Regions from separate parts of the Chryseobacterium sp. JV274 genome, predicted to be linked through region 3. Evidence: riboswitches for the same ligand, from Rfam matches in the RefSeq annotation. Region 3 holds a riboswitch; each other region holds the start of a gene.

Region 1 (10,890 bases), 630 kb from region 3:
CCAATTGAGCCACATACCCGGAAAATTCCTGTCCCAGAGTAAGCGGAGTAGCATCCATCAGATGGGTTCTCCCGATCTTTACCACGTCTTTAAAGGCTTTAGATTTTTCAGCCAGCGTATTTTTTAATTTCTCTACTGCCGGAATGGTTACCTCCACTACTTTTGTATAGGCAGCGATGTGCATGGCAGTAGGATAGGTATCATTGGAAGACTGGGATTTATTCACATCATCATTTGGGTGAATTTCAGATTTTTCACCCAATATTCCTCCATTATTAACATGGGCTCTGTTTGAAACTACTTCATTGACATTCATGTTCGATTGCGTTCCGGAACCCGTCTGCCAGATCACCAACGGAAACTGGTCATTAAGTTTTCCTTCAAGAATTTCATCACATACCTTGGCGATCATATCTCTTTTTTCAGCAGGAAGCACTCCCAGATCAGTGTTGGTATAAGCTGCTGCCTTTTTCAGATAAGCGAAAGCTTCAATGATTTCATGCGGCATTGAACCTTCAGGTCCTATTTTGAAATTATTTCTGGAACGTTCCGTCTGTGCACCCCAAAATTTATCCGCAGGTACCTGCACTTCTCCCATGGTGTCTTTTTCAATTCTGTAATTCATAGTGGTTGAAATTTGTATGATCTGTTTATTTAAAAGCTATAAAAATCTTTAACATTATTGATTTTTAATGAAAGAAATAATGTTTTGGCTTTGCTTATTAAGCTTTTATAAAGTTAATTATAAACTCACAAACCCGCAATTTATAATCATTATAAATATCAATTTAAATGACTGATTTTACTCATATTTTTTTTAATGAGACGTATTTTTGCACAAACAAAAATTGAATGGACTTTAGATATCAGGATCCGTATCCAATTCAGAAAGATGATACGGTGTACAAGAAGCTTACATCAGATTATGTAAAGGTTGAAAAACTGGGTGACAGAGAAATTTTAACTGTAGATCCGAAAGGACTGGAATTGTTGGCTGAAGAAGCTATGGCAGATGTTTCTTTCATGCTTCGTTCTTCACACCTGGAAAGCCTTAGAAGAATCATTGATGATCCTGAAGCTACTGATAATGACAGATTCGTTGCTTACAACCTTTTGCAAAATGCTGCAGTAGCTGTGGAAGGAGCTCTTCCTTCATGCCAGGATACGGGAACGGCTATCGTAATGGGGAAAAAAGGAGAAAATGTATATACAGGAGTAGATGACGGGGAATATTTGAGCAAAGGAATTTTCAATACCTATCAGAAAAGAAACTTAAGATATTCTCAGGTAGTTCCTTTGACGATGTTTGATGAAAAGAACTCAGGATCTAACCTTCCTGCACAGATTGATATCTACGCTAAAAAAGGAGATTACTACGAATTTTTATTCTTGACAAAAGGAGGAGGTTCTGCTAATAAAACATTCTTATATCAAAAGACGAAATCTTTATTGAACGAAAAATCTCTTGAAGAATTCGTTAAAGAAAGAATCTCTGATCTTGGAACAGCTGCCTGCCCGCCTTACCACTTAGCGTTGGTAATTGGAGGAACTTCAGCAGAAGCCAACCTTGCTGCAGTGAAAAAAGCATCAGCAAAATATTATGACCATCTTCCAACAGAAGGAAATGAGGCCGGACAGGCATTCAGAGACCTTGAATGGGAAGCAAAAGTTCAGAAAATCTGCCAGGAAAGTGCAATCGGAGCTCAGTTTGGAGGAAAATACCTTACCCATGATGTAAGAGTAATCAGGCTTCCGAGACATGCCGCATCTTGTCCGGTAGGAATGGGTGTTTCCTGTTCTGCAGACAGAAATATCAAAGGAAAAATTACTAAAGAAGGTATTTTCCTTGAGCAGTTGGAGCAGGACCCAAAAAGATTCTTACCTGATACACCTCCACATCTGGAAGAAGCAGTTGAGATTAATCTAAATAAACCAATGCCGGAAATTCTTGCAGAGTTATCCAAATATCCGATCAAAACAAGATTGAAACTGAACGGAACATTGATTGTAGCAAGAGATATTGCACACGCAAAAATTAAAGAAATTATCGACAGTGGAAAACCAATGCCGGAATATTTCAAAAACCATCCGATCTACTATGCAGGACCTGCAAAAACTCCGGAAGGAATGGCTTCAGGAAGTTTCGGACCTACTACAGCCGGTAGAATGGACGTTTATGTGGATGAGTTTCAAAGCCACGGCGGAAGTATGATTATGCTGGCAAAAGGAAACAGAAGTAAAGATGTTACCAATGCCTGTCATAAATACGGAGGTTTCTACCTTGGATCTATCGGTGGGCCTGCTGCTATTCTTGCCAAAGACAATATTGTGTCTGTAGATGTAGTAGACTTCCCGGAATTAGGAATGGAAGCAGTAAGAAAAATTGAAGTAAAAGACTTCCCTGCATTCATTATTTCCGATGATAAAGGCAACGATTTCTTCGCAAATCTTGCTCACTAATTAGTTTAAAATTAAAATAAATAATAAAATAGAGCGCTGATCTTTTGTGTAAAAAAGAAAAAAGCTTTATTTTTGCCTAAAATCTTTAAGAGAATGATAACGATATTATCAGCATTTTGGCCGTTTTACCAGTTCCTTTGGACTATATTCTTCATTACTATGTTCTTAGTAGGATTCTGGTGTATTTTTATGTTCTTCGGATTAGTAATCCCAATGTGGCTAACTGAAGGTTTGAAAGAGTATTTCGGAAAAGTAAAGCCTTTCGATCCTGAAGACATCAGAAGAAAGCTTGTTTCTGAGCAGGAAGGTGTAGAAGTTATCTATAGCGAGCCTAAAGGAAACGGACCTTTCCTTCACGATCACGGACATCATCATTAATTGATTGTCATTGCTTTTTCACCTGAATTCTGAAAAAGTAATATCAAAGCAAAACAACATATATAAAACCGCTTAATTCGTTAGGCGGTTTTTCTATTTATTATTCCTGAGGCTTTCCGGAGATACTCCAAATTTCTTTTTAAAAGCCCGTGTAAAGTTCTGGAGATATTCATAACCGCATTCAATAGCGATCTCTTTGATCATAATCTCTTTGTCAGTAATCAGTTTCCTCGCTTTCAGCATTCGGAGTTCCGATATATAATGAGCAATCGTTGTATGATAGTAGGCCTTGAATTCCTTTCTGATCATATTCTGATTCATTCCGATATACTTTCCGATCTCTTCCGCTTTTATATTTCTGTGGTAATTTTCATCAATGAATTTCCTGATCATTTCAGGCGTTTTTGGTGTGGATTCCAAAATATTTTTCTCATTGAACTGTTCAAAAATCAAAATCAGAAGCTTAATAATCTTGGCTTCTATAAATAATTTCTGCATGATTCCTTTCTTGGTATATCCTAGAATTTCCTTTACAATCATATGCATTTCAACCGTCATATCCGGTGGTGTTTCTTTGTGAAGGAAGATGAAGTTATTATGGGTCATGTTTTCCAGAATTTCTGCATTCTCGCGGTTGAGATCCGGATTGATGAGGTTGAAAACATATTGATAATTGATCTGAATCTGGAGATATTTAAGAACTTCCTGGTTTTCCGTCCATAGTTCAGCGACATTTTCTTTGGGCGAGTAATGAAGAATGTATTGGTTTTTCTTAAATGAAAATTGGGTTCCGCAGTCATGAGCTTCCAAATTGATTCCCTCACTCAGCAGAAAAAGAAGATTAAAACTTGCCTTCCCTTCCAACATGTGAGATTTGAAGGATTGATCAGGGCACAGATCTTCCTGCATGATGATTTTGATGTCTTCGGATCTGAACAAAAGTCCACTTTTAGATGATTTCCTCATGCAACACATTTTTACAGCCATGGTACAACTACTTAAGGTAAAAGTCCTTCGCAGGATAACCAAAAGTTCAGAAATGATAACTCGGGGTTAATTATGTGAGGTACTTTTGCGCAAAATTAAATTAAATTTAGAATAATTAAAAATAATATTTTATATGTTTAGAGATTTACATTTTGCAATACAGAAAATCAGAACGGGATTAACGTTGCTGATTATCGCCGGAAGCTGCTTGTATGCTCAGCAATGGGAAAATGTTGGAGGCATTCAGGATGTATCAGCAGGAGGAAGTAGTTTTAACAATTTAGTTATAGACAACTCAGGAAATTATTATCTGTCATATTATGATGTTTCCGTAGCCAGAGGTTCTGTTCAGAAATTTAACGGGAGTTCATGGTCATATTTAGGAGGAAGTGCGGGAGTTACAGCAGGAACGGCAACTTACAGTTCACTGTCTATAAGTCCTAATGGAAACAGTCTTTATTATACAAACCAGCTTGGTTATCCTGATTCCGGAATGGAAGTACGTTTGTTTACGGGGTCTTTATGGTCTCAACTTCCGAATGCTACAGACAGTTCTGTAAATTATCAGGCTTCTGCAGTTTCTTCTGATAATATTATATTCACTTATGGATCTTATGGTTCAGGAACGGTAAAAAGATATTTTGGAGGAACCTGGGAGCAGGTAGGAAATGCCGGCTTTTCAGGAGGTGCTGAATTTGCTGAAATGGTTATCGGAACCAATAATATGGTGTATACGTGTAATGTTTCCGGAGGTTTAAAAGTGTATCAAAACAGCACTGGTGCAGATTCTTCACAAAACTGGAGTCTGGTAGGAGGTGCTGCTGCAGATGCTTCTTCTTCAGGAGAACAGTACAACGCCGATATTGCTTTGGATGGATCTAATACGATCTATGTAGCCTATGTTTCAAACTCAGGAGGAGGAAAAAAAGTGAATGTTAAAAAATTTGACGGTAACTCTTGGGTTCAGGTTGGAAATGCTAATTTTTCAGAAGGAAAAGTTCAGCATGTTGCCTTAGCTGTGACGGAATCCGGGAAACCGTATGTCGTTGCCAGCCGTTTTGAAAATGACAATTTCCTTAGAAATACGGTTTATAAATTAGATGATTCTCAAAACTGGGTTGCTTTTGGAGGTGATTTTGTTTCAGATGGTGAGGCAAAATACAATGATCTTGCTATAGATAAAGCGCATAACTATCTTGTTCTTGCTTATTCTGACAATACCACAAAAGTGAAAAGAATTTCTCTGACACTGAATCCTCAGACATGCAGCAATACGGACCCGGGAACCAATGTGGGTGATGTAGGCTGTGTAAGTTTTATGTATCGTGGTCAGCAGGTTGCTTATACTACTGTAAGAGGAGCAGACGGAAAAATATGGCTTCAGCAGAATCTGGGAAGTACACAGGTAGCTTCATCAGTAGCCGATGCGAACGCATATGGAGACCTTTTCCAATGGGGAAGATGGGATGACGGCCACCAGCTTAGAAATTCACAGACAGCGCAAGCACCTTCATCCAATACTCCCGAAGGAATTGCAGCGGCTGGAGGAGTGTATATTGCAGGATCTCCGGCATGGTGGGCGGGTTTTGCAAGTTCAGATACATGGGCTGGTACATCAGTGGCAGACGTTAATGCATCCGCTGGGGTAGATCCTTGTAAAGCGATCGGAACAGACTGGAAAATGCCTTCTCAGGCAGATTGGGCTGCTTTGGTAGGGGCTGAAGGTATTGGTAATCCGGCAACTGCTTACAGCAGCAATCTTAAATTACCGGCAGGAGGAAACAGAAGTTCCAGTAATGGCGACTTTAGTTTTGTAGGACAAAGAGGATATTTCTGGAGTTCAGATACATCAAGTTTAGGAGCGAAATATTTATATATCGGATCCACTATTGCCAACCCATCAGCCGGAGGAATGAGAGGTCAGGGGTCTTCAGTAAGATGTATTAAACCGACATCTTCTTTAGGTACTTCAGACATTAAGCTGAATAATGTAGTAATAGGAATGTATCCCAACCCGACAAAAGGAATTCTTACTGTTAAATCAGACTCCGCGATTGACAAAGTGAACGTTATCAATGCGGTAGGGCAAAGAATGAATGTACAGTTCTCAGATAATCAAATCAATATGACTGAACTTTCTTCAGGGTTATATATCGTAGAATTAAAATTAAAGAATGGACAATCCGTTTCTAAAAAGATTATAAAAGACTAACTGAATTTCTATAACAAAGATTTTCGTCCAAAAAATAGTTCATTACAATTACTTTTATTGGGAGGCTCATGAAAATTTCATGAGTCTTTTTTTATTTTATTTTTTCCCGGAAAATTGAAATATTTGATGAAGACTGGACAAGAATAGTCACTATGAAGAAAAATTTATACTATATTCGATAAAAAATAAGAAATGAAAAAACTTTATTCCGTTGTTTTTCTGTTGATTGCAATGGCAGTTTTTGGGCAGATCAATTACTCCATCAGCCCGAATCCATTCAATGAAACCGATGCCGTAACCCTTACTGTTCCCGGAGATCAGATTGATGAGTCGGCATGGGGCGTGTCTAATAATGCCATTTATATCTGGACATGGTCTTTTGATACTAATTATCAGAACAGTCAGGACTGTCCTACCAATGGCAGCTGGAACAACTCCAATGACCTGAATAAACTAAATTATAATGCTGCTACAGACAGCTATTCACTTACTTTTACCCCGACTTCTTTTTTCGGAAGAACAGGAATCGGGAGGTTCGGGTTTTTATTAAAAGATAAAACAGGATCTCATCAGAGCTCACCGGACATTTTTGTAAATGTGGGCACTTTAAGCTTAAATCTTACCAATCCTCTGGCTAATAGCCTGACTTCTGTTCCGGCAGGAAACTCTATTAATATTACGGCTACCACAAATAACAATGCAACATTTCAGTTAAAAGCAAACGGAACTGTTGTCAACTCTACAACAACTCCTTCACAATCCTATTCTTACAGTTATACGGTTACTCAGGATGCCAGCATGGAACTTGTTGCCACAGAGGGAGTTAATTCTAAAACTGCGACATTCATTTTACAGGTTCCGAGAAATGTAGTTGCTGAAGCCATTCCAAACTGGATTAAACAGGGGATTAATTATCATCCGACAGATCAGACCAAAGTAGGACTTGCGTTATATGCGCCTGGCAAAAGCTTTGTACATGTCATTGGAAGTTTTAATAACTGGGCGGTGAATGATACTTATTTAATGAAAAAAGATACCACAAACCCTGATCTTTATTGGATTGAGCTCAATGGGATTACGCCTCAGCAGCTCTATACTTTTCAGTACAGAACGAATGATCTGAGAAAAGTGGCAGACCCTTATTCACCCCAGATCTTATCTTCTTATGATGATCCGTGGATCTCAGCTTCTACCTATCCGAATTTACCTGCATTTCCTGCCGGACAAGGTTTTGAAGTTTCAACATTTAAAACGGGGCAGACAGCCTATAACTGGCAGACAACCAGTTTTCAGAGACCCGCGAAAGAAGATCTGGTGGTCTACGAATTATTATTGAGAGATTTTACACAGGAAAAGAACTGGCAGTCTCTGATCAATAAAATTTCTTATTTAAAAAATCTAAAGATCAATGCAATAGAATTACTTCCCATCATGGAATTTGACGGAAACCTTTCCTGGGGATACAATACTTCTTTCCATTATGCATTGGACAAAGCTTATGGAACCCCCGAAAAATTCAAAGAATTTGTAGATATCTGCCACCAGAACGGAATTGCAGTTATTCTGGACGTCGCATTTAACCATGCAACAGGACGTTCTCCTCTGGTAAGGCTTTGGAATGTAGATACTGATGGAGACGGTTACGGGGATGTTGCTCCAAACAATCCTTATTTCAATCAGGTCCCGAAACATTCATACAATGTATTTAACGATTTTAATCATACAAGCCTTTCAACTCAATATTACGTTGAAAGATGTCTTCAACAATGGCTGACAGAATATCACATTGACGGATTCCGCTGGGATTTAACAAAAGGATTTACCCAAAGCTGCTCCGAAAATGATGAAGCATGCACCAACGCTTATCAGCAGGACAGAGTGGATATCATGAAACATTATGCAGACAGACAGTGGGCAATCGATCCCAATTCTTACATGATTTTTGAGCATCTGGGAACGGATGCAGAAGAACAGCAATGGGCAAACTACAGGGTAGCAGAGGGAAAAGGAGTGATGCTTTGGAATAAACAAACGGAGCCTTATAACCAGAATACCATGGGATATAAAGACAACAGTAATTATGACAGAATGAACCATAGTCTTCATGGGTTTACCAATATGCGTGCTGTAGGGTACGGAGAAAGTCATGATGAAGAAAGATTGATGTTTAAAAATCTTGCATATGGTGCTGCGAACGGTAGCTATGACGTTAAAAACCTTAATACAGCTCTTGAAAGAATGAAAACTTTCGGTGCGACATTCTTTACTATTCCAGGTCCGAAAATGATCTGGCAGTTTGGGGAATTAGGATATGAATTCAGTATCAACAGATGTGCTGACGGTACTATCAATAACGGGTGCAGAACGGATGAAAAGCCTGTTGCATTTACTTTAAACTATGATACCAACGTAAACAGAAAAGCTGTATATGATATATGGGCTAAAATAATCACGATCAGAAATACCCATCAGATTTTTAAAACTAAAACGTACAGTATAGAATCCAATAATCTGATTAATGATCCGGACGGATTGATCACAAGAATTTATCTCTATGATTCGGCTATTACAACCGGGATAAAAAATGTTGTCGTACTGGCCAATTATGATATATCTGCAAAAAATGTTGTTCCTTTCTTTCCTTACACAGGGCAATGGCAGAATCTCATGGATGACAGTATTTCGAATATCGCCTCTACCACGGCTCCGATAACTTTACAGCCAGGAGAATTCAGGATTTTCGGGAATTATGGAGGTGCACTGTCAACAACAGATCCAAATACTGTAAATAAATTATCACTTCAGATCGCTGATAATCCAATACAAAACGGAGTGGCGAAATTAATTTTTAATAAAGCAAAAAACGGAGAAATTTTGATTTTTGATATGACGGGTAAAAAACTGGATTCATTCAAACTGAATAAAGAAAACGGAACTTATGAAATGAAAGTCAGTTATCCTGCAGGAACTTATCTGGTGCAGTTGAAATCGGAAACCGGAATTGCCATTCAAAAGATGATAATCAGATAAAAACAAATTATGAAGTTGTTTAGACTTAAAAATGTAGGATATATTGAAACCATTAAGAAGGATTTAAGAAATAAAGTGTAGTTAAGATGAATCATTCTGATTTTTAAGCTTAAGGCGAAGCTTATCTTAATACTCTTATCGCCTTACTATAATCTTAATGTTTCAAAAATAAAACTTTAAACAAGTTCTATAAAATAATAAAAGGCAAATTTGCAGTGTAGCAGATTTGCCTTTTTTGTCTATTTAAAAAAATAGTCTACTTTTGCAGTAGATTTATCAAGAAAGGTGGAGGGATTTGGCCCAAAGAAACCTTAGCAACCTGCACGATTCGAGAAGTGTAAAGGTGCTAATTCCAACCCTGAGGGGGAGATAAGCGAAGTCAATATTCTTATATGAATTCCATTTCTTGAAGTCTTGTATATCTGCGGAAAAATCCGTCAGACTGTAATTATTAATTGGCAAGAACAAAAATGAAAAAATTAAGTACAGCTGTATTATTGCTTGGGGCAATTTTGGTTGCTGCTCAGGAGAATGAGGAGAAAGGAAAACAAATAGAAGATATTGTTATCGTTGGAAACCGTAATGTAAAAAGAACAAAACTGGAAACACCGGTTCCTGTAGATGTTATCAATATTGACAAAATTCAAAGGAGTTCTCCGCAAATGACTGCTCAGGATCTTCTGAATTATGTTATCCCATCGTTTAATTCCGTAAGACAGTCTGCTTCTGATGGTACGGAACATATTGATCCTGTAACCTTAAGAGGAATGGGCCCTGATCAGGTTCTCGTATTGCTGAACGGGAAAAGAAGACACACCACTTCTTTAGTCAATTATCAGAATACCGTGGGGAATGGCTCTGTAGGAACAGATCTGAGTACAATTCCTGTTATTGCTATTGATAGGATAGAAGTGTTAAGGGACGGAGCTGCAGCACAATACGGTTCTGATGCCATTGCAGGAGTGATCAATATTATTCTTAAAAAAAATACGGGAGCCTCAGCAAGTCTTACGTATGGATTGACCGGGAGAAATGATGGAGATACCTATCAGGCAGGAGCCAATTATGGTACTTCATTAGGAAAAAAAGAGGGTTATATCAACCTTTCTCTACAATTAAGCCACAGAGGAAAAACCACAAGAACTCAAAATCACGATCTAGATATTTTCGGAGATAATTTCGCTTACGCCTTTGCAAATGATCCTGAAGCGGCAAGAGCTGCAGATGATGCGAAGATTAAGGAGCGGGGATTGTCACGTGATGATTTCAATTTCCAGATTGGAGATGCGCAGATCAGGCAGGGACAGTTGTTTTTCAATGCAGAATATCCTTTTAACGATCAATTTAAAATCTATTCTTTCGGAGGTTTTAGTATCAAAGAAGGAAAAGGCTTTGGTTTCAGAAGACTGCCGAGCGAAACATCCAATGTGGTTTCATCCATTTATCCGAACGGCTTTCAGGCAACTCTTGGATCTCAGGTATATGATATTTCCTATGCTGTAGGAGCAAAATATAATGTCAATGATTGGGTATTAGATCTAAGCAACACATTCGGAAGTAATACCTTCAATTATAATGTAAGCAATACCAATAATGCTTCTCTCGGGGTAAAATCGCCAACCCGGTTTTATGCAGGAGCCCATAGTTTTCTTCAGAATACCGTGAATCTTGATGTTTCCAAAAGTATAAACCGTTTCAATATCGCATTTGGGGGAGAATTCAGGTTTGAACAATACCAGATCAAACCAGGGGATGAAGCTTCTTATACCCAATATGATATCAATGGAAATGTAGCTACAGAAGGGTCAACAGTATTGGGTGCG
Region 2 (10,890 bases), 710 kb from region 3:
GAAACTATTTTGACATGTATAATCTCAGGCTTCATCTAAATGCTATTTCCAATGGAAGGCTCTTCCTATACTTTTGTCAGAGAAATTCAACATAAAGATCATTTAATCTGTCATTACTAACCTATGAAAAAGCATCTTTTATTTATAACCGCCCTTGCTTGTTCTTTCACAACAGCACAAACAAAAGACACTGCTAACGTCAACAAAATTGAGGCAGTAACGATGAATGGCAAAAAAATTCTGGTAGAGCGTAAAGTGGACCGCCTGGTTTATAATGTTCAGAATTCTATGCTTTCACAGGGAAGTTCGGGAACCGAGGTCTTAGCCGGCACTCCTTTATTACAGGTGGATGAAAATAAAGGTCTTCTTTCTATTGCCGGAAAAAACGGAGTTTCTGTGATGGTGAATGACAGGATGCTGAATCTTTCCGGATCTGAACTGATTAATTATCTGAGAAATCTTCGTTCTGAAAATATATTGAAAATAGAAGTGATCACCACTCCACCCGCCAAATATGAAGCACAGGGAAATAGCGGAATCATTAATATTGTCCTTAAAAAGAATCAGAATCTTGGATGGAACGGTTATCTGACGACCAGTTATACTCAAAAAACATATGCCGGCTTCAGCAGTGTGGCAGGAGTGAATTATCAGAATGAAAAAATAAAAGCCTCCGTAAAAGTAATGGGCTATGACGGAGATAAAAGATCAGTAGAAAAATATAATATTATTGGCCAAAGTTCTTCTGTCAGCAAGGATGACAGAAGGGATATGAATGACGGGCTCGGTCTGAATGCCAATTTTGATTATTCGCTTTCTAAAAATTCCAATATCGGATTGGTATACGATATTACAAAAGGGCATACGAATATGGATATCACTTCAACACAAAGTTACTTTACAGATGGTACGCCTACTTTACAAACAGAGACGAATTCAAAGCATCGTTCTCCTTTTACAACCCAAATGCTTAATCTGTATTTTGACCAGAAATTTGGAGAGCATAAGCTAAGTTTCGGAGCCAATTATTATGGAAATTTACCTGATACGGAAGTTAATTTTACAACAAGAAATGTCAGCAGCAACGCAACACAGGTCGTGAGAAATCTTTCTTCGGTAGATTATAAGATCTATTCCGGACAGGCTGACTTAACTTTAAATTTCAAAAAAATTCAGTTAGAAACCGGTACGAAATACAGCCAGTTTTCCAATAATTCGGATATTGGATATTTTAATTTCATCAATGGAAATTATATCACAGATCCTGCAAAGAGCAATCTTTTTGATTATAACGAAAAGAATTATGCAGCTTATATCAGTGCCAGTAAAGATTTTGGTGAAAAATGGTCTGTAAAGGCAGGACTCCGTTATGAATATTCACAAACCAGCGGTTTCTCCCTTACTACACAGTCAAAATCTGAGAATAATTACGGAAAGTTTTTCCCGACAGCTTATTTATCTTATAAAGCCAATGAAAATAATCAGTTCAGCATTAATTATTCCCGAAGAATCAACCGTCCTTATTTCCGGGCTTTAGATCCGTTCCGATGGTATTCCAATCCTAATACATATTATTCCGGAAATCCAAGCCTGCAACCCTCTTTTAATCATAATATTGAGTTCAATTATATTTTTAAAAGTAAATTTTCTGCGAATCTTTATTACCAGAGAACTACGAATAATTTTGACCAGATTTCATTCCTGAACGGCATTGACCTTACCAGTACCTATGAAAATTATTATAATCAGAACGTGTACGGGATCAATTTCAATTACACAGATACGTTTTTCAAAATCTGGGAAAGTAATATCTCAACTTCGTTCAGTTACAATGAGACCCAGATTACAAGATTCAATCTGATTCCTAAAAACGGACAGTCATTTTATTATTCCCTCAACAATACTTTTCAGCTGAATAAGGCGAAAACATTCATGCTGTTTGTCAACTACTGGCAGAATCTGCCTTCACGTGACGGATATATTGCAGCAAAAAACAGAGCAAGCATTGATGCAGGAGTAAAGATGAGTTTTGCGAAAAAGGCTCTTCAGGTCAACCTTTCGGTGAGTGATATTTTCAGGCAGTCTGGTTTTAAGGCAGATATGTATTTCACAGATAATACACAGTCATTCAACAACTATTGGGATGCCAGAAGACTGGCACTCAGCATCACTTACAATTTTGGAAATCAGAAAGTAAAATCTAATAAAAGAGTGGTGGATTTTGAAGAGAAAAACCGTGCTCAATAATTTAATAACAAAAAAAATAAACCTATGAAAACCTTCATTTATATTCTTCTACTATGCATTCCCACATTCTTTTTTGCTCAAAAGAAGCCTTCGGACTATTTCAAAAATCCAAAAACCAAAGTCCTTGTTGTAGGGTCTTTCCACTTTGACTATCCTAATCTTGATGCTCATACAACCAATAAGGAAGATCAGATAGATGTTCTTTCACCTAAAACTGCAAAGGAAGTTACTGAACTTGTAGAATATATCAAGAAATTTAAACCTACTAAGATTGCTATTGAAGCCTGGCCAAACTGGAATGCAAACCAAAAACTGAAGGAGTATGGTGAGGGAAAACACAGAGAAGAAAGAGACGAACGCTATCAGCTTGCTATGCGCATCGCCAATGAACTTAAAGTCAACGAACTGTTCAGTATAGATGCAGAATCTATCTGGAATGATCTCCAGACAAAATTTGGGAAAACAGATTCTACATTTTTTAATAACCTCAGCAAAGATTATGATTTTAAAAGTGATGATGCAATTTCCCAACAGTTTATCAGCTTCTTCAAGAGTTCTGAACCTAAAAATTTCAAATCACTTTTAGACACATTTACCTACATGAATTCTAAAGAAAGTCATCAGTATGGATATGGAGCTTACCTGAGTGGAGATTTTACACTTAGAGAATTTGATGGAGCAGATATGCTTGCCTTGTATTGGTACAGCAGAAATCTGAGAATGTTCCGCAATATTCAGAAGATTCCTCACAACAGTGAAGACAGAATTCTTGTGATAGCCGGAAATGGCCATGCAGCAGTACTAAGACAGCTTTTCTCTTCTTCCGCCGAATATGATTTTATTGAATTTTATTCACTGAAATAAATAAAATTAGAATAATCACCCTAATAGATAATTCATTCTTTATGGTGTAATAGAATATAAAAAAACAGAGATATCTTCTCTGTTTTTTTATTAAATTTTCTAAGCTTTATTTATTAGAATCTGAATTCAATTCTTGCAAATAAGAACCTTCCACCAATACCATACTGAGAAACCTGTCTTGAATATACAAACTGGTTATCAGCTGTTAATGAATTTATATTCGGGCTTTTAGAAGGCAGTATATTCAATATATTATTGCTCCCGATAGTTGCTGAAATATTTTTATTAAAATCATATCCTACAGATAAATCAGTTATCAAACGATTATTAAGAATGAAGTGCTCTGTACTTCCTGTTACTCCGTCAAAATTAGCATCTAAAACATCGGCATCTGTCACTTTACCGAAGAAAGAATTACGCAGCAGGAAAGTAAATCCGGAAACTCTTAACGTATTGGATAAGGTAGCTTTTACACGTGGTACAGCTTCTTCAAAATATACTCTGTTCGGTTCTGAGAAATAATTATCAATCTGGCTTACTAATTTAGGTGACGCATGGATATCTCCGATTCTTTTGGTCTGATTAAGATTAAGGCCGAAGTTATTCTCCAAAGAAATCCCTGATGAGATTTTTGAATTCTGAGAAATGGTAATATCCAGCCCTTTCGTCTGAGAGTCCACCGCATTGGCAAAAAAATTGGCAGCACTTGCCCTTGCAAGATCAAAAGCGTCCTGAAGAACTGCCTGATCCGAACCTGGGGTAAAATTACCATTAGGGCGGAAAAAAAGATCTGTCAATACTACTCTGTCCTTAATCTTTATTAAATAAGCATCTGCTGTGAAAGTCAGGCTTAATGACGGAATCTTCCATGTAATTCCTGTGCTGTAGGATTGTGAGGTTTCCTGTTTCAATTTTGGAATACCCAATGCCTGTGCTGCTTCAGAATTGTTTCTGAAAGTACCTACCTGTGTAGTTTTTCCCTGTTGAATCAGTGTAGAAGTAGAACTATAATAGATTTGTGCTAAAGATGGTGCTCTAAACCCCGTAGAAACAGCACCTCTCCAGTTTAGATTGGGAGCCAGCTTTACATTGGTTGCCAGCTTATAATTGAATGTAGATCCGAAGTCTGAATAATTCTCATATCGTAAAGCTCCTTCCAGCAGCCATCCGTCAGTAACCTCCAGCTCTGCATCTGCATAAGCCGCAATACTGTTTCTGTTTCCGGAGACTGCATTTTCCGGACTAAACCCTGGAAAAACCTGAGCTCCGGCCGGTCTTATATTTCCAAAGAAATCGGTTACTTTTTCATTTTCAGGGGTTTTAGCGGTTACCACACGTCCATAAATATCATAAGAAGCATAAGAATTTTCTTTTCCAACATTTACTTTATAGTTTTCGTGTCTGTATTCACCTCCAAATGCAATGTTCAATCCTTTCAGGACATCATATTTTTTGGAAAAGTCAAGATTGATGGTATTTTGTGAAAACTCAGAGCCTCCGGCATCAAAAGTTCTTGGAGAACTGTCTGTAAGTGATGCATTAAAGGTATTTACCACCCCAAAACTGAAGACGTTTTTCCCGAATGTATTACTGAAGTCCACATTCCAGCCATTCCATTTCCCTTTAATTCCTGCAGCGAGAGAATAATCATTTACGGTTGCTTCAATCTGAGGAAGATATCCGTTGGGAGTCACTGCATTGATGTTTCTTTCAGTATTAGGAAGTCTGTAAAATCCTCCGGCATTTCCAAGGCGGTAGCTGTAACCTCCAAATGAGTAAACCTTCCATTCCTCATTAACAGGAATTTCAGAATTAAAGAAGAGCTGTCCGGATTGCAGCTTAGACTGTCCTGCTCTCAGACTGAAATCTTTTCTCTCTAATCCTCTGTAATTAAGTTCCTGGGAGGTAAAATCTTTACCTAATAATTTTTGAAGGTCCGAAATACTATTTGCTCCCGAAATCTGAGACTGAAAATCCGGTGCAAAATATCCAACCTTACCTGCATATTGTTTAATTGTATTGATAATCTGCTGAGTATTGGAAGTATTGGTAATATTTTTATACAACCCATCAATATTCACTCCATCCTGTAATGCTCTGTAATTAATGGCATTATAGGCATTGAAAATATCTCCTTCTCTTACTCCGGCTCTGGAATAAGGGTCGCGGTATTGGGCAGAACCTGTAACGTTAAAAAATCCGGTCTGTCCAATTTTAGCTCCATAATTAAGGTCTACAGAAATGGTCTGTCCATCCACTCCTCCGGAGAAATTATTGGCAACAGGTGAAGCATATCCACCTAAAAACACCTGTCCGGAAAGCCCCAATCTTTTTTTCAATCCAAGGTTAACGACTCCAGCAATGGCATCAGAACCATATTGGGCAGAAGCTCCATCTCTTAAAACCTCAATTTTTTCTAAAGCAAAAGCTGGAATAGCATTAAGATCGGTTCCCACAGATCCTCTTCCCGGTGTGAGGGTAACATTAATCAATGAAGACTGGTATCTTCTTTTTCCATTGAGTAAAACTAAAACCTGATCCGGACCTAAACCTCTTAAAAGAGCAGGATCTACAAAGTCAGTTCCATCGTTAACCGTGTGAGAAGTGGATGAAAATGAGGGTACAATATAATTTAAGGCCTGGCTGATACTATTAGTCGGGCTCTGTTTTAAAATTTTTGATATATTAATGATGTCTACCGGAACAGGTGTATCTGTCAATGATCTTCCGGAACCTCTTGATCCAAGGATGACTACATCTTCTATTTTCTTAGATTGTAACGTGTCCGTCTGTGCGTAATAAAATGTAGAAATAAGCGCAATAGAAGGAACAAATATTTTTTTCTTGAAATTATGCATGTTATTTGTTGTTTACTTTTTGTTGTTAAAAATTGTTTTTTGAGCAATACAAATCCCGTATCCCTAAATTTTAAGGTTACATAAATGTTCGAAATGTTTGTATTATTTTTTAGAAATAGAAAAGGCTAGAAGCAACAACACATGCGCATATAGAAATGGCATGAAAACATATGGGAATAATGAAGATTCACTTCATGATCCGAAGAATAAAAGATAACTGATGTAAGGAGATTTCCCTTGTCTTTAAACATTTGAATTTAACTTTAAAACAAAAATTCAAGATGGGATAATGATAGAATGATAAACATTTTTTCCGGAAGATCCGGCTTATCGATTGCAGCACCTTGCTTGTTTTTGCAGGTTGCTATCCCATCTAGAGATTCTTGATAATTACCCGGCAAAGATATAATTATTTCGTAAATAAAAAAATATTTAACCTAAAATTCGATTTTCAACATTTTAGCGTAACAAATTATCTTTTTCAGCGTCTAACCGGATATCAGTAAAAACATTATGAAAAAAACGATTTTCGCGTTATCCTTATTAAGCTCTGTTTTTGTCTTTTCACAGGAAAAAAACAACAAACCTCAGGAAAAGCAGATTGAAGGTGTAGTCATCACCAAAACTAAAAAAGCAGTTGAACAAAAGGCAGACCGTACTATTTTTGACTTTTCCGAGCAACCTCAGCTGAACAACGGAAACGTATTGGAAGGAATAAAAAAGCTTCCTGGACTGGTATCTACCGACATCGCAGGAATGATGTACCAGGGAAAAATGCTGGAAGTATATCTTAACGGAAGACCTCTGAACATCACATCCAATGAATTGAACTCCTTTCTTGAAGGAATGCCTGCCAATTCTGTAGAAAGAATTGAGGTAATCACTCAACCCGGCGCTGAATTTCCGGCTACATCCGGAGGTGCAATCATGAATATCATCACGAACAAAAATGCCAATAAATATTTAACTGCTACGTATTCCGGAAATTATTCTTTCACAAATTATGACAAGTATAGAAGCAGAACGACCAACTCCGTTAATTTAAATGCCAGAAATAAATATTTCGGATGGCAGCTGAATGTTGGTCAAAACTACCGTGAAAGTATGCTGAACGGCCAACAGGATGAGCTTTTAACAAGTCATACCGACAGATACGGACGTGGGTATTTTGCAAAATCAGGATTGACTTTTGATTTAGGACAGGACAGATTATTATTAAACTACGATATTTACCACAATAATAATGACAATTATACTTTAAGTAACGGTCATGGAGATTTACCTTTTCAGAACAATCCAAAGGATTTAAGAGAAGCTTTTTATACATCTTCTGATGTGGCCCATACCAATAGCTTGAGACAGGAAGCTGTTGTAACGTATCAGAAACGTTTTGCTGACAAATCTCAAAAACTGGACTTTCAGTTTGGCTACACAAGATCAGACAGTAAATTCTCTCAGGACAATTATTTTCAGGATGGTATATTTGCTGCAGCTCCCAATCCTCCAATTAACAGTGCAATGAGTGGCTTAAAAGATATTCTGAACAATGAATCTGTAATGAATATTGCCAACTTTAAAGTAGATTATGCCCAGCCTATCAAGCTTCTTGATGGTGGAAAGGTAAGCTTTGGAGGATTGTATGAAAAACAGGATTATGATACGGAAAGTTTTGGCTTGACGAATCTTGAATATCAAAGACAAACTGCTTCTACCTATTTGGAGTTTCAGGCTAAACTGAAAAAGTTTGACTTCACATTGGGTTCCCGTGCGGAAAACTATGACATTTCGGGGGTAACAAGATATTTCGATAAAGATGCAAAACTGGTGGAAGCGAATTTGATTCCTTTCAATAAATTTAAATTTTTCCCGAACGCGAGTGTACAGTATAACATGATGAATCAGGTTTATATTGCTGCGAATTACAACAGAAAAATCAGCTTACCAAGTATTTCTGCCCTGAACCCGAATAACGTAACGTTCTCCGGACCAAGTACGGAAGTTAATGGTAACCCGAATCTACAACCTACTATTTTTGATAATTATGAATTGAAAATTTCAGCTTTTGATTATGCATTTATCGGGTATAGCGTAAGTTCAGCAAACAATCAGGTGGCACAGATCATCCGAAAAGACGGAAGAAAACTCTACAACGAGCAGGTGAATATTTCAAATATGAAAATTCATAACTTCAACGTGGGATTACCGGTTCCTTTTATGATTTTCAGCAAGCCTTTGAGCGAAATCATGAAGTTTGATTTTAATCCTGATAAAATTAACTTCATGTACTTATATGCTGGTTACCAGAAACATGAAATCGACAATCTGAATAATAAAGGATTTTGGATTTTCAATATTATGACTCAGATTCTTTTGCCTAAAGACATCAAAATGACAGCCAATTACAGCTATCTGACTCCAAAGGCAGGATATTTCTATTTCACGGCAGAGAAACCATTCAACAACTCTCTTGATATTACGCTGACGAAGAAGTTTATGAACAACCGTCTGACGCTTTCAGTTTTTGCGAATGATATTTTCAACGGACAGATGATGCAGGTACGTTCTAATCCGCCATCAGGAACTCCGGTAATGATCAGCAGCAAGTATGACACGAGAAATTTCGGATTTTCCATCAATTATAAAATTCCGACAAGAAATAAACTGGCGAAAGAGGATCCGAATATCCTGAACCAGACTAAAAAAGAAGATAATGGAGGCGTAATGCAGCAGGCACAATAATTCTTAAGATAAATAAAAGAGGCAGTAATAATTTTTACTGCCTCTTTCTATTGATATTGAATTAGTGTTATTGGTGAAAATATTAGCGATATTAGTGTTTATATTTACATCAGAAATCTATCGTCTGAAATCTCCAGTTCAGCGTGTCTACCAATGTCAACTGATTGACAATTATTGGAAGATCAGTGATGATTTTTAAGGTCTGAAGAGCCATCATACTTCCTATTATTCCGGGAAGAGCTCCCAATACACCAAGACTGTCACAATCCGGCATATCTTCATCAGAAGGAGGTTCCGGAAATAGATCTCTCAGATTTTTACTTCCATTATGATTGAACACGGCAACCTGTCCTGAGAATCCCAGAATACTTCCGTAGACCAAAGTTTTTTTCAATTTTATACAGGTATCATTCACCAGATATCTTGTGGAAAAATTGTCTGACCCCTCTACAATTACATCGTACTGAGAAAGGATGTCTTCAGCATTATTTTTATTTATTTTCTCTTCGATTCCTGTAAATGTAACCTGATGATTAAGCTTTTCTACAAATGCTTCGGCGCTCTTCACTTTGGATAACCCTACGCTGTTTTCAGTATGAATGATCTGTCTGTTCAGATTATGAATTTCAACCTCATCAAAATCTGCAACGCCTAAAGTTCCCACTCCTGCAGCGGCCAGATATTGAATAATGGGACTTCCCAAACCTCCCGCTCCTATGACAAGGACTTTTGAAGCCATGAGTTTCTTTTGTCCTTTCAGTCCTATCTCTTCTATAAATATCTGCCGGCTGTATCGCGAAAAATGATCTTCTTTTTTCATACTTTATGATAATTGAACCATTAAGATTCTTTAAGTTTTTAAGGAAAATTAAGCTGAGCTTTGCTTTAAGAAGATATGGCCTTAAAATCTTCGATTTTTCTTAATTTAGCTTCAGCTCTTCAAAGTTCTTAATGGTTTTAAAAGTTTAAAATCCATTATACACAGAATCCCAGTCTTTCATCACAGGATCGTAGCCCGCTTTTTTAATCATAATTCTGATCTCATCCATGCTTCGTTCGTCACTGGTTTCAAACTGCTCCAGAGATTCTTTATCAACAGCATACCCTCCGGGATTGGTTTTTGAGCCTGCACTCATGGCTGTAGCTCCCAGAGATACAATATTATTTCTAAAGACCTCATTTTCTCTGGTGGAAATGGAAATCTCAAGGTCTTCATTCCAGATTCTGTAGGCACAAATGAGCTGAAGAAGATCTTTGTCTTCCATAATAAAATTAGGTTCAATAATTCCTTCTGCCGGTCTGAGTCTTGGGAATGAAACCGAAAACTTACTTTTCCAATATTGTTTTTGAAGATAATCGATATGTAATGCGTTGAAAAAACTATCAACCCTCCAATCTTCAAGTCCAAGGAGAACTCCTAGCCCAATTTTATGAATTCCCGCCCGTCCTATTCTGTCCGGAGTTTCCAGACGGAAATGGAAATTTGATTTTTTACCTTTCGGATGATATTCTCTGTAAACATCCTGATGATAGGTTTCCTGATATACCAATACGGAATGTGCTCCTTCTTCATGAAGCAGTTTATATTCTTCTTCCATTAAAGGTTGAACTTCAATGGAAATATTGGAAAAATGAGGTTTTAACTTTCGGACAGCATTCTGAAAGTAGGGAACTCCCACTATTTTATTGGCTTCACCGCTTACCAGCAGTACATGATTCACACCCATTGATTTCAGAACTGATGCTTCAATCATCAGTTCTGTATCGGAAAGAGTTTTTCTTTTCAGATTATTATCAAGACTGAATCCACAATAGGTACAGATATTCTGACATTCATTACTGAGATAGAGCGGAGCATACAACTGAATGGTTTTTCCGAATCGTTTTTGGGTAAGTGCCTGTGTCATTCCTGCCATCAGTTCCAATTCCTGAGAAGCCACCGGTGACAGAAGATTCAGGAAATCATCAAGGGTTTTATTCTTTTTCTGAAGACTGGATCTTACATCAAACAGGTTTACTTTTTCAAGCTTACTCCTTACCTCCTCCCATTGATAGCGTTCAAAAACATCTTTAAAGCTTTTCATAATCCTGATTTATTCAAACAAAAACGAAGTAAGCGGACTTGAGGCTTCAGCATGGTTGGCAATGGCTCCCAATCCTGATTCAAAAGCTCTTCTTCCGG
Region 3 (10,890 bases):
TATACATTCAGTAGCAGCATTAAAAGCCGTAAACGGTCTTGGTGCTGAAATGGTTGCAGGACACTCTTTAGGAGAGTTTTCAGCATTGGTTGCCAACGGAGTTCTATCCTTTGATGACGGTTTGAAATTAGTTTCCGAAAGAGCAAAAGCTATGCAGGCTGCTTGTGATGCCAATCCAAGTTCTATGGCTGCTATTTTAGGATTAGATGATGCTAAGGTTGAAGAAATCTGTGCGCAAATCAGTGGAATTGTTGTTCCTGCAAATTATAACTGCCCGGGACAATTGGTGATCTCAGGAGAAACACCAGCAGTAGAAGAAGCTTGTGCAAAACTGAAAGAAGCAGGTGCTAAAAGAGCATTGTTACTACCAGTAAATGGAGCTTTCCATTCACCATTGATGCAGCCTGCACAAGAAAGACTGGCAGCAGCTATCGAAAAAACAAAATTCAGAAAAGCAACTATTCCTGTATATCAGAATATCACTACAACAGCGGTAACGAATCCTGACGAAATCAAACAAAACCTGATCGATCAGCTTACCGGTCCTGTAAAATGGACGCAGTCTGTTCAGAATATGATTAAAGATGGGGCATCCAACTTCGTAGAAGTAGGACCAGGAAAAACCCTTCAGGGACTGATCAAGAAAATTGACGGATCAGTAGATGCTGCTTCTGCAATCTAACTAAAAATATATGAACGCGATATTTTCACCGGGCAAGCTTATGCTTACTTCAGAATATTTCGCAATCGACGGAGCTCTTGTCTTAGCGGTACCTACCAAGCTGGGACAAGAGTTTTTCTTTGAAGAAAAAGAAGATGAGAGGTCACTTATTCTTTGGGAGGCTTATCATCAAAACAAATTATGGTTGAAGGCGGTCATTGATTATAAAAACTGGCAGGTCTTAGAAACCAATATTCCATCAAGCGCTGAATTTATTGTCAAAACATTAAAGAATGTTCAGCAGCTTTCTAATACTAAATTCAAATTCAATCTTACTTACCACTTAAAAACTAATCTTCAGTTTCCTGCAGACTATGGTCTTGGTAGCAGTTCTACTTTGATGAACAATCTTGCAGAATGGGCTGAGATTGATCCTTTTCATCTTAATGCAATTAGTTTAGGAGGAAGCGGATATGATATTGCAGTGGCAAAAGAAAAATCTGCAGTTCTATTTCAAAGCAAACCTGAGATTAAATATGAGAAGGTAAATTTCAATCCTTCATTTAAAAATGAACTGATTTTTATTCATTTAAATCAGAAGCAGGATAGCAGAGAAGGGATCAACTTTTATAAATCAAAAAAGAAGTCTCCTGAATTGATTGAAGAATTTTCAAATATCACAAAAAAAATAATGTTATGCAGTGAATTGGAAAAATTTTCCGAATTAATGATGATTCATGAGCGTAAAATTGCTGATTTTCTTGAAATATCCACAGTTAAAGAAAAAATATTCTCAGATTGCCCTTCTTTTGTCAAAAGTTTAGGCGCATGGGGGGGAGATTTTGTAATGAGTGCCAAATTTGGGGACTACAAGAACTATTTTTGGGAGAAAGGTTTTACAACTATTTTTGAATGGGAAAATATAATTGATTTATAATCAAACCATTACGATCCTGTTTTTTTATTTGTCATTCTGACTTATATCAGTATATTTAAACCACCTTTAACAAATAATTAATATTATTTTTGTTGAAGTCAATAAAGAAATAGAAAATATAAGTAAAATGAAAAACACTAAAATCATCCAGGATTTAGAGAAATTAGGGATTAAAGGAAACTATGAAGTAGTGTACAATCCTTCTTATGAAGAATTATATCAGGCTGAAGTTTCTTCTGAAAATCAGGGATTTGAGAAAGCTGAACTTACAGAATCTGGCGCGGTATCAGTAAAAACAGGGATTTTCACAGGTCGTTCACCTAAAGACAGATATATTGTTCAGGATGATGTTACAAGAGATACAATTTTCTGGGATGGTAAAGTAAATTTACCTACATCAGCAGAAATTTTCGGTTCTTGTAAGGAACTAGTGATGAACCAGCTTTCTGAAGCTAAGAAGATTTATGTAGTAGATGCTTTTTGTGGAACAAATGCAGATACAAGACTTAAAGTAAGATTTATTGTTGAAGTAGCATGGCAGGCACATTTCGTGACAAACATGTTTATTCGTCCTTCTCACTACGAACTGGAAAACTTTGGTGAGCCGGATTTCACAGTAATCAACGGATCAAAAACAACAAACCCGAACTGGGAAGCTCAGGGATTAAACTCTGAGAACTTTATCATGTTCAACCTTACAGAAAAACTACAGATCATCGGAGGTACATGGTATGGAGGTGAAATGAAGAAAGGAATGTTTGCCATGATGAACTATTACCTTCCATTAAAAGGTATGGCTTCAATGCACTGTTCTGCAAACGTAGGAGAAAAAGGTGATGTTGCTTTATTCTTTGGTCTTTCAGGAACAGGTAAAACTACTTTATCGGCAGATCCTAAAAGATACCTTATCGGTGACGATGAGCACGGATGGGATAACAACGGAGTATTCAACTATGAGGGAGGATGCTACGCGAAAGTAATTGATTTATCAGAAGAAAAAGAACCGGATATTTTCAGAGCAATCAAGAGAGATGCACTTCTTGAAAACGTTGTAGTGAACAATGGAATAGCAGATTATACTGACGGATCTATCACAGAAAATACTAGGGTTTCTTATCCAATTTACCATATCAACAAAATTGTATTGCCTTCTAAAGCAGGTCATGCTAAGAAGATTGTTTATCTTTCTGCAGATGCATTCGGGGTACTTCCTCCGGTTTCCATCTTAAATGAAGATCAGGCTCAATACCACTTCCTTTGCGGTTATACATCTAAATTGGCCGGAACAGAAAGAGGAATCACAGAGCCTCAGCCATCTTTCTCACCTGCATTTGGTGAAGCATTCCTTACATTGCACCCAACAATGTATTCTAAAACATTGATCGGTAAAATGCAGGAGCACGGAGCTAAAGCTTATTTAGTAAACACAGGATGGAACGGTAGCGGAAACAGAATTTCTCTGAAAGATACCAGAGCGATCATTGATGCAATCATTGACGGTTCTATTGATAATGCTCCTAAAACTCAGGTTCCAATCATGAACCTTGAGATTCCTACTGAATTACCAAACGTTTCTACAGGTATTTTAGATCCTAGAGATACTTATGAGAACGCTTCAGACTGGGAAGAAAAAGCAAAAGATCTTGCTTCAAGATATATCAAAAACTTTGAGCAATACTGTGATACTGAAGAAGGTAAGAAATTAGTTGCTTCAGGACCTCAGTTACAGGAACAGACTATCTAATAGTTCTCTATAACATATAAAAAGCCTCATCACAGATGAGGCTTTTTTATTAATATTTTTGACAGCTTTCAATCAATTCATCCTGTTCATCAAGTTTTATGACTGTTGATTTGATTGATTCTTCAGTTAAATGTTTTATGATCATAAAATGTTTTGAAGAAAAGTAAGATTCTTCGTCCAATATCTTATCTAAATACTTTGGAGTAGTGAAAGTCATCCAGTATTTTGCTTTGTTGGAAAAGGTAATAGTTACTTCTATGGCATCAGATTCAATATTTTCTATTGGATCATCTATGTTAATAGAAATTATTTCCGGATCATTGTCTGCACTAAAATAAAATTGTGAATACCATCTCAGTTTTCCTTCGTCATTCCAGATTCTTATATTTTCATCATTTATTTCTTCAACGATATAAGATTTTCTCTTCGTTAATTGCCCGGAATATATGCCAATGCTTTTACAGTAAATCTTATCCTTTATCTTCATAAATTATTCTCTTTTTATACATAATTATCTGTGAGAATCTGTGCTATCTGTGGGAAAATATAGACTGAAAATTACTTCAGGCTCAATAAAGCCAATCTGTACCCATCCATTCCAAAGCCGGATAAAACAGCATCTGTATTCGCTGCCGTTACAGATTTCTGGCGGAATTCTTCTCTTTTGTATATATTGCTGATATGTACTTCTACTTTTGGCTTGCGGATATTCTTTAAACAATCAGCGATAGCATAAGAATAATGGGTAAATGCTCCCGGGTTAATTACCACTGCATCAAAATCATCCTCCTGAAGTCTGTTGATAAGCTCGCCCTCAATATTGGACTGATAATACTGTATTTCATGAGACTGAAACTCGGATTTTAAATTTTCCAAATAACTTTCCATGGAAACATTTCCATAAATTTCCGGTTCCCGCGTGCCCAAAAGATTGAGATTAGGCCCATTTATAATCAAAACTTTCATCCTATAAAATTAAAAAGTTTTTTCAATTAATAATACAAAAATTAAGATGTCCTCAAATATTTGTTCCATTGAATTATTAATAATGATATTTGTCATGTTTGAATAAATGGTAACGGCTACAACTCCTTATTGTAATGAGTTTTATTAAAATTTTATGTTAATTATTAAAAATTTATCATGAAAAATAAATAAGTCTACTTGTTTTGTAGACTAAAAGTTTTTAGCTTTGCAAACATATTTCGATCGGCTTATAAAGAAAGATGGAGGGAACTGACCCCGTGAAGTCTTAACAACCTACCCATTGGGCAAGGTGTTACGTTCAGCCTTTTAAGGAAAAATAAGCATTTGGTTTATCGTATTTATCGATGCCCTTTGCTGACTTTTCTGCAAAGGGCTAAATTTTAATATATGATAAATAAAATTGATTATGACTAGTAAAACTTTATTTAATTCTAAAGCTTGGATACCTCCGGTTGCTGCTTTTTTTCTGGGAATTACCAGTGTAAATGCACAGAATTCCAAGCCGAAAAAAGATAGCCTTCATGAAAAAGAGATTGATGAAGTAGTAGTGGTAGCTTACGGAAAAGCGAAAAGAAACAGCTATACCGGTTCCGTGGCTACAATTTCCAGCGATAAAATCAATAACAGACCTGTAACGAATATTACGAAAGCATTAGAAGGACAGGTTGCAGGGATTCAGACTACCAGTGCATCAGGCCAGCCAGGTGCGGTTTCCACGATCCGAATCAGAGGAATTGGTTCAATAAGCGCTTCCAGCGATCCGTTATATGTAGTGGATGGAATTCCTTTTGATGGAAATCTGAACTCTATCAGTCCCAGCGATATCGAATCTATAAGTGTTCTGAAAGATGCTACAGCAAGTGCTTTGTATGGTTCAAGAGGAGCAAATGGGATTATCATCATTACTACAAAATCAGGTAAGAAAGGGGAAGCGAAAGTTAATTTTAATATCAGTCAGGGATTCTCCGGAAGAGCGGTAAAAGACTATGAGCAGGTAAATACAGATCAGTATTTTCAACTTTACTGGGAAGCATTGAGAAATGGATATCAATCCGGGAAAGTTTCTTCTCAGCAGGCAGCTCAGATGGCAACAGACAACCTTGTTTCTTCATTAGGGATTAATCCATATGGGACAGCTTATCCAAAGCCGGTAGGTACAGATGGAAAACTATTACCTGGCGCATCACCACTTTGGAATGATGACTGGAGAGATATCTTGCAGAGAGTGGCTTCAAGAAATCAGGTGGATCTTGATATCAGCGGAGGAAGTGAGAAAAGTAATTATTTCTTCTCTCTGGGGTATCTGGATGATAAAGGAATGGCAATTGAATCAGGATATAAAAGATATAATACCCGATTGAAAATCAATTCTGAAGTAAAAAAATGGCTGAATGTTGGGGTGAACTTAAGTTATACAAACAGTATTCAGCAGGCACCTACTTCTTCGGATTCCAAGGCCAGTAACATCATCAATGCGGCAAGATTTATTCCTTCATTCTATCCTTATTATGAAAGAAATGCTGACGGAACTTATATTTTGGATGCTGATGGAAACCCGATTTATGATTTTGGAAAATACAGACCCACGAATGCGCTTCAGAATCAAAATGCCGCAGCAACCTTACCATTAGACAAAAACGAAAATAAAGAGGACAACTTTTCAGGGAAAGGATTTATGGAATTTACTTTCTTGCCGGAGTTAAAATTCAAGACGAGCTTCTCTGTGGATTTGGTGAATTATAACGGACATTATTATTCAAATCCATTATTGGGGCAAGGCGCAGAGATTGGAGGATCGGTGACGAAAACCAATACCAGAACGCTTTCTTATACAACAAGTAATATTCTGACGTATGATAAAAAGTTTGGAAAACATCATGTCAATGCATTAGCAGGGCACGAATTTTATAAATATGATTATCAGACAATCTCCGGAACAAGAAGTCAGTTCTCACTGCCTTACTATTATGAGCCGGATGCCGCTTCTTTACTGGGAAGTTTCAGCGGAAACAGTAATAAATTGAGTTTATTGAGTTTCCTTGGAAAAGTAGAGTATGATTACAACAATACCTATTTCTTATCTGCATCAGGAAGGGCAGACAGTTCATCGAGATTTGCAAAAGATAACAGATGGGGAAGATTCTGGTCAGTAGGAGGTTCATGGAAAATTTCAAACGAAGAATTTGTCAAAAGTTTAAATGTTTTCAATCAATTGACATTGCGTGCCAGCTATGGAGGACAAGGAAATGATAAACTGCTTAGACCAAACGGACAGCCGCTTTATTATGCTTATCAGGAGTTGTACAGATTTATCAGCCTTGGTGGAGAACCGGGAACAACACTGGAAAAAACGTCTACCAATAATGTGAAATGGGAAACCAACCTTAATTTAAATGTAGGATTGGAATTCGCAATTCTGAATAACAGAATTAAAGGGAATATCGAATATTTTAAAAGAAAAAGTCAGGACCTTTTGTTTAATATGCCTGTAGCACCATCATTGGGAATCAGTGATTATCCGGCGAATATCGGAACCATTCAGAACACAGGATTTGAATTTTCATTATTCACAACACCCATTAAGAATGATAATTTCCAATGGAATGTAGATGTGAATCTGAGTACTTTAAACAATAAGGTAACGAAATTACCCGGAGGTTCTCTTGTGGTAGGAACTAAGTTGTTGACAGTAGGAGGTTCGGTATACGACTTCTTTATTCCGGAGTGGGCTGGAGTTGATCCAAGCAATGGAAAGCCTTTGTGGAAAACAGTTGCTACCGATGCCAGCGGAAATTCAGTAGAAGGAACGACTTCGGAATATTCAAAAGCCACAAAGTTGTTACAAGGTTCAGCTTTGCCTAAGCTGACAGGAGGAATCAGTACAAGTATTACTTATAAGAATTTTGATTTTTCAGGATTACTGACATTCAAAATCGGAGGAAAAATTCTAGATACGGATTATACTTCCATTATGCATAACGGAAGTGCGGGAGGACGTGCATGGAGCGCTGAAATGTTAAACAGATGGACTCCGGAAAATCCATATACGGATGTTCCTGGATTAAGTACAACAACGAATAACTGGACCTCAACCTCTTCAAGATTCCTTTACTCCGGAACGTATGCAAGACTTAAAAATGTAAGCTTAGGATATACCCTTCCCGAGGATTATTTTGAGAAAATAGGACTTAAGAAATTCAGAATTTATATCCAGGCAGAAAATCTTCTGACCTTCTATAAACATAAAGGGATGGATCCTGAACAGGCTTTGGACGGAACAACGTATTACAGATATCCGGCAATGAGAACAATTACTTTTGGTCTTCAGGCAACTCTTTAACCTTTAAAATTGAAACAATGAAAAAATTAAAATATCTATCATTTGCTGTTATCGGATTTTTGTCACTGACAAGCTGTGAAAGTGAACTGGATACCGCTCCAACTGATCAGGCTAGCAGTGTAGAAGTTTTCAAAACAGCTGAAAGTGCAGAAACTGTAGTAAACGGTACGTGGGCAAAATTTAATAACGACGGAACAACGTATGCCAATATTGGGTATTCTACAGTTTTAAGAGCCAGTGATGCGATGGGAAGTGATGTGGCTGTATTGACTAATAAATATGGTTTTGCTTCAACCTATGCATTTACTGAAATGGTAAACAGTACAGCAAGCAGACCTTTATTTATCTGGACGATGTTGTATTCCACCATCAATAATATGAATAATGTGATTACAAGAATTGATGGAACGGAAGGCAGTCAGGAGAAAAAGAATCAGGTGAAAGGTCAGGCTAAAGCATTGCGTGCTTTCTGTTATCTGAATCTGGCAAGCTTTTATCAGTTCAGCTATCTGAAAGATAAGTCAGCTTTGACAGCTCCCATTTATACTGAACCTTCCACAACAAGTACAGTAGGGAAGAAGAGAGCAAGTCTTGAAGAAATTTATACTTTGATTAAAAGTGATCTTACCGAGGCAGATAACCTGTTGAAAACTTATACGAGAAATAACAAAGATAAGATCAACCGTGCTGTAGTGAACGGTCTTTTGGCAAGAACTTACCTGAATACCGGGGAATGGAGTAAGGCTTCAGCATCTGCAAAAATTGCAAGAGAAGGTTTTCCGTTGATGGCTCCTGAAAAATACAAAGATGGTTTTAATGACATCAATAATGCAGAATGGATCTGGGGACACGGGCAAACGCAGGAACAGTCTGATGCAAGTTATGCCTTCCATTATCTGGATGTGTCTTCATCAGGAAGTTATTATTACAGTTTTATGGCAGATCCTTATTTTAAAGATCTCTTTGATGCCAATGATATCAGATCTCAGTTATTTTCATGGGATGGACAAAAAGGAAGGGAAGGATTGTTGAGGTATGCTAAGTTTAAATTTAAACCAACCCTTATTGCAGATATCGTTTATATGAGAGCTGCTGAAATGTATCTGATTGAAGCTGAAGCTGAAGCCAGAACTGGAAATGTCTCTCAGGCGGTAGCCGTTCTTAATCAGTTGAAATCTGCCAGAAATGCCAATATTTATAATGGTTCATTATCACAGAATGAGGTTGTAGCAGCAGTTCTGGTTGAAAGAAGAAAAGAATTGTTTGGAGAAGGCTTCTCCCTTTCAGATATTATCAGAACGCAGGGTACGGTGGTAAGAAAACCGTTTGTAGATGCTGATGGTAAACCGATAAAAGTTCAGATTACTACACCGGACGGAACCGTGAAAATAGTAGACGGTAAAGGACATTCTGTTCTTGATTTTCCGGATAAATCTGCTTTCACAGCCAACAGTAATTATTATTTATTCAGTATTCCACAAAGAGAATCTGAAAACAACCCGAATTTATAAGAGGACATACTTATAATTAGATTTGATTTTTAGCCACTGCTTTTGCGGTGGCTTTTTTGCTTAAAAAAAGAGACTGCCTTAAAAGACAGTCTCTTTTTTATTAATAATTTTTAAATTCAACCTTGTTTTCTTTTATATGCATATGATTATCGTTACCCTCCTTGTGGAATTTGCTTAAGCTTATATCTATACTGTCATATAATTTATTGGTGAGTATTTCCTGTTTGGTTTTCCTCAGATTCTCTCTCTTAATAAAATAAAATATTAAAGTCTTATAAACCTTATTGTTATCATAATCTCCTAAAGGAAAAAATAATGTTTTGTTTGTATACATCGTAACATATTCGGGCTTTAAGTAAGGTCTAATTTCTTTTGTATTGGAACTATCATAACCATATGAAAATATCTCAAAGGGTTTGGAAAGGTCTGTATTATCAAAATGAAATTTGTCTATGATAAAAATATCAGAATTTGTTTCATTGTATATAGTCATTTCTGCACCTTCCTTAATTTTGGATGTGCAAGAAAAAACGACAAGGCATATTGCTAATAAAAAAAGTTTCATAATTTTTACATTTATTATGGGTTGGTATTCCATGATGTTGGAATCGGTATTCCCTTTATTAATAGATATTTAGTGAATATATCAATGTATTTTTGTGCAAGAGGACTCGCTAAATTTTCCCAGACATTAAAAGATAATCCTCTATTGGTAAAATAATCATAAGACAATTGATTTGCCCAGGTTTCTGTCCAAAATTGGTTGTGCCCTAAATATGTGTTTTTTGATGCACTGTAAATACTACTTGGTGCTATTATTTCATAGAAAGCCGCCTCCCCAACTTTTTTCGCTTGTAATACATGTCCATATTCATGAGTAAATAAATCATAGGTTCCAGATTTTCCAAATATATCTTTTAAAGCAAAGGCTCCTTTGCCAACAACCATTTGATTTGGTGGTAAGGTTAATCCTCCAGATTGAGCGCCGTTACCAAATCCAACAGATGATTCATAAACATTTACACCTCTATATTGTCCAACATATTTTGCTTGAATTTTACTGTTTAAAACTTCAGTATCAACACCATGTGCTCCAAAACCTTTTGATAAATCTAGCTCTGCTTTGCCACTCCAGAATTTTGCTCCAGCTTGTTTACCTCCTGTTTTTGAATAAAAACCAATTGTATAAGAAATTGCTGCTGTCGCTCCACCAATTACAGCACCTTTCAAAACACCCTCAAGAAAATTATCTCCGTTAATTAATGATGTTACTCCGCCGGTTCCAGCTCCTGCCAAAGCTCCATTGCCAATAGAAGACCAGAAACCACCTGCGCTAAAAACCTGTCCTAAGCCTGCCGAGACCGCTCCGGTAATAGATCCTACTAGTATGGATTTCGCAAAACCTCCCCAACTCCAGTTTCCAGAAAATGCTGCGTTTAGTGCATAAGAAGCGGCACCTATTGCTGCTCCTATGATAGCTCCTGTTGCTACTGTTCCCCAGAAAATAGGTAAGGCTGCAAATATGGCAAATACAAACTCTCCACTTGGGTCATTAAACATCAGTGGATTATTCAGTACATACCCATACTTATTATAGTTTTGGGTATTGAATTTATCCTGTATATTTTCATCTGCATTTAAGAATCTTCTTAATAAAGGATCATATAGCCTTCCATTCATGTGGATGATTCCTAGTTCTGCAAAATGCTC

What was found. Region 3 has a riboswitch for S-adenosylmethionine ahead of CHRYMOREF3P_RS15850 (SusC/RagA family TonB-linked outer membrane protein). Riboswitches for the same ligand answer to the same signal wherever they lie in the genome.
Region 1: linked by a shared signal. The riboswitch ahead of CHRYMOREF3P_RS12940 (TonB-dependent receptor plug domain-containing protein) and the one ahead of CHRYMOREF3P_RS15850 (SusC/RagA family TonB-linked outer membrane protein) in region 3 are both predicted to bind S-adenosylmethionine.
Region 2: linked by a shared signal. The riboswitch ahead of CHRYMOREF3P_RS12600 (TonB-dependent receptor plug domain-containing protein) and the one ahead of CHRYMOREF3P_RS15850 (SusC/RagA family TonB-linked outer membrane protein) in region 3 are both predicted to bind S-adenosylmethionine.

What each region holds. Positions count from the first base shown of each region.
Region 1 covers NZ_LR824569.1:2,804,404-2,815,293, reverse strand. The annotation lists gene fumC (class II fumarate hydratase) at 1-625, opposite strand, end outside; gene CHRYMOREF3P_RS12965 (fumarate hydratase) at 853-2,460, shown strand; gene CHRYMOREF3P_RS12960 (hypothetical protein) at 2,554-2,838, shown strand; gene CHRYMOREF3P_RS12955 (helix-turn-helix domain-containing protein) at 2,932-3,804, opposite strand; gene CHRYMOREF3P_RS12950 (T9SS type A sorting domain-containing protein) at 3,959-6,037, shown strand; gene CHRYMOREF3P_RS12945 (alpha-amylase family glycosyl hydrolase) at 6,230-9,067, shown strand; SAM riboswitch class I at 9,338-9,443, shown strand; gene CHRYMOREF3P_RS12940 (TonB-dependent receptor plug domain-containing protein) at 9,538-10,890, shown strand, end outside.
Region 2 covers NZ_LR824569.1:2,724,790-2,735,679, forward strand. The annotation lists gene CHRYMOREF3P_RS12590 (outer membrane beta-barrel family protein) at 124-2,247, shown strand; gene CHRYMOREF3P_RS12595 (DUF5694 domain-containing protein) at 2,272-3,111, shown strand; gene CHRYMOREF3P_RS12600 (TonB-dependent receptor plug domain-containing protein) at 3,225-5,969, opposite strand; SAM-I-IV-variant riboswitch at 6,267-6,364, opposite strand; gene CHRYMOREF3P_RS12605 (outer membrane beta-barrel family protein) at 6,483-8,708, shown strand; gene CHRYMOREF3P_RS12610 (HesA/MoeB/ThiF family protein) at 8,818-9,528, opposite strand; gene thiH (2-iminoacetate synthase ThiH) at 9,674-10,792, opposite strand; gene CHRYMOREF3P_RS12620 (thiazole synthase) at 10,802-10,890, opposite strand, start outside.
Region 3 covers NZ_LR824569.1:3,433,829-3,444,718, forward strand. The annotation lists gene fabD (ACP S-malonyltransferase) at 1-682, shown strand, start outside; gene CHRYMOREF3P_RS15830 (GYDIA family GHMP kinase) at 693-1,598, shown strand; gene pckA (phosphoenolpyruvate carboxykinase (ATP)) at 1,726-3,342, shown strand; gene CHRYMOREF3P_RS15840 (hypothetical protein) at 3,392-3,829, opposite strand; gene CHRYMOREF3P_RS15845 (type II 3-dehydroquinate dehydratase) at 3,901-4,308, opposite strand; SAM riboswitch class I at 4,554-4,652, shown strand; gene CHRYMOREF3P_RS15850 (SusC/RagA family TonB-linked outer membrane protein) at 4,736-7,669, shown strand; gene CHRYMOREF3P_RS15855 (RagB/SusD family nutrient uptake outer membrane protein) at 7,687-9,180, shown strand; gene CHRYMOREF3P_RS15860 (hypothetical protein) at 9,281-9,745, opposite strand; gene CHRYMOREF3P_RS15865 (RHS repeat-associated core domain-containing protein) at 9,760-10,890, opposite strand, start outside.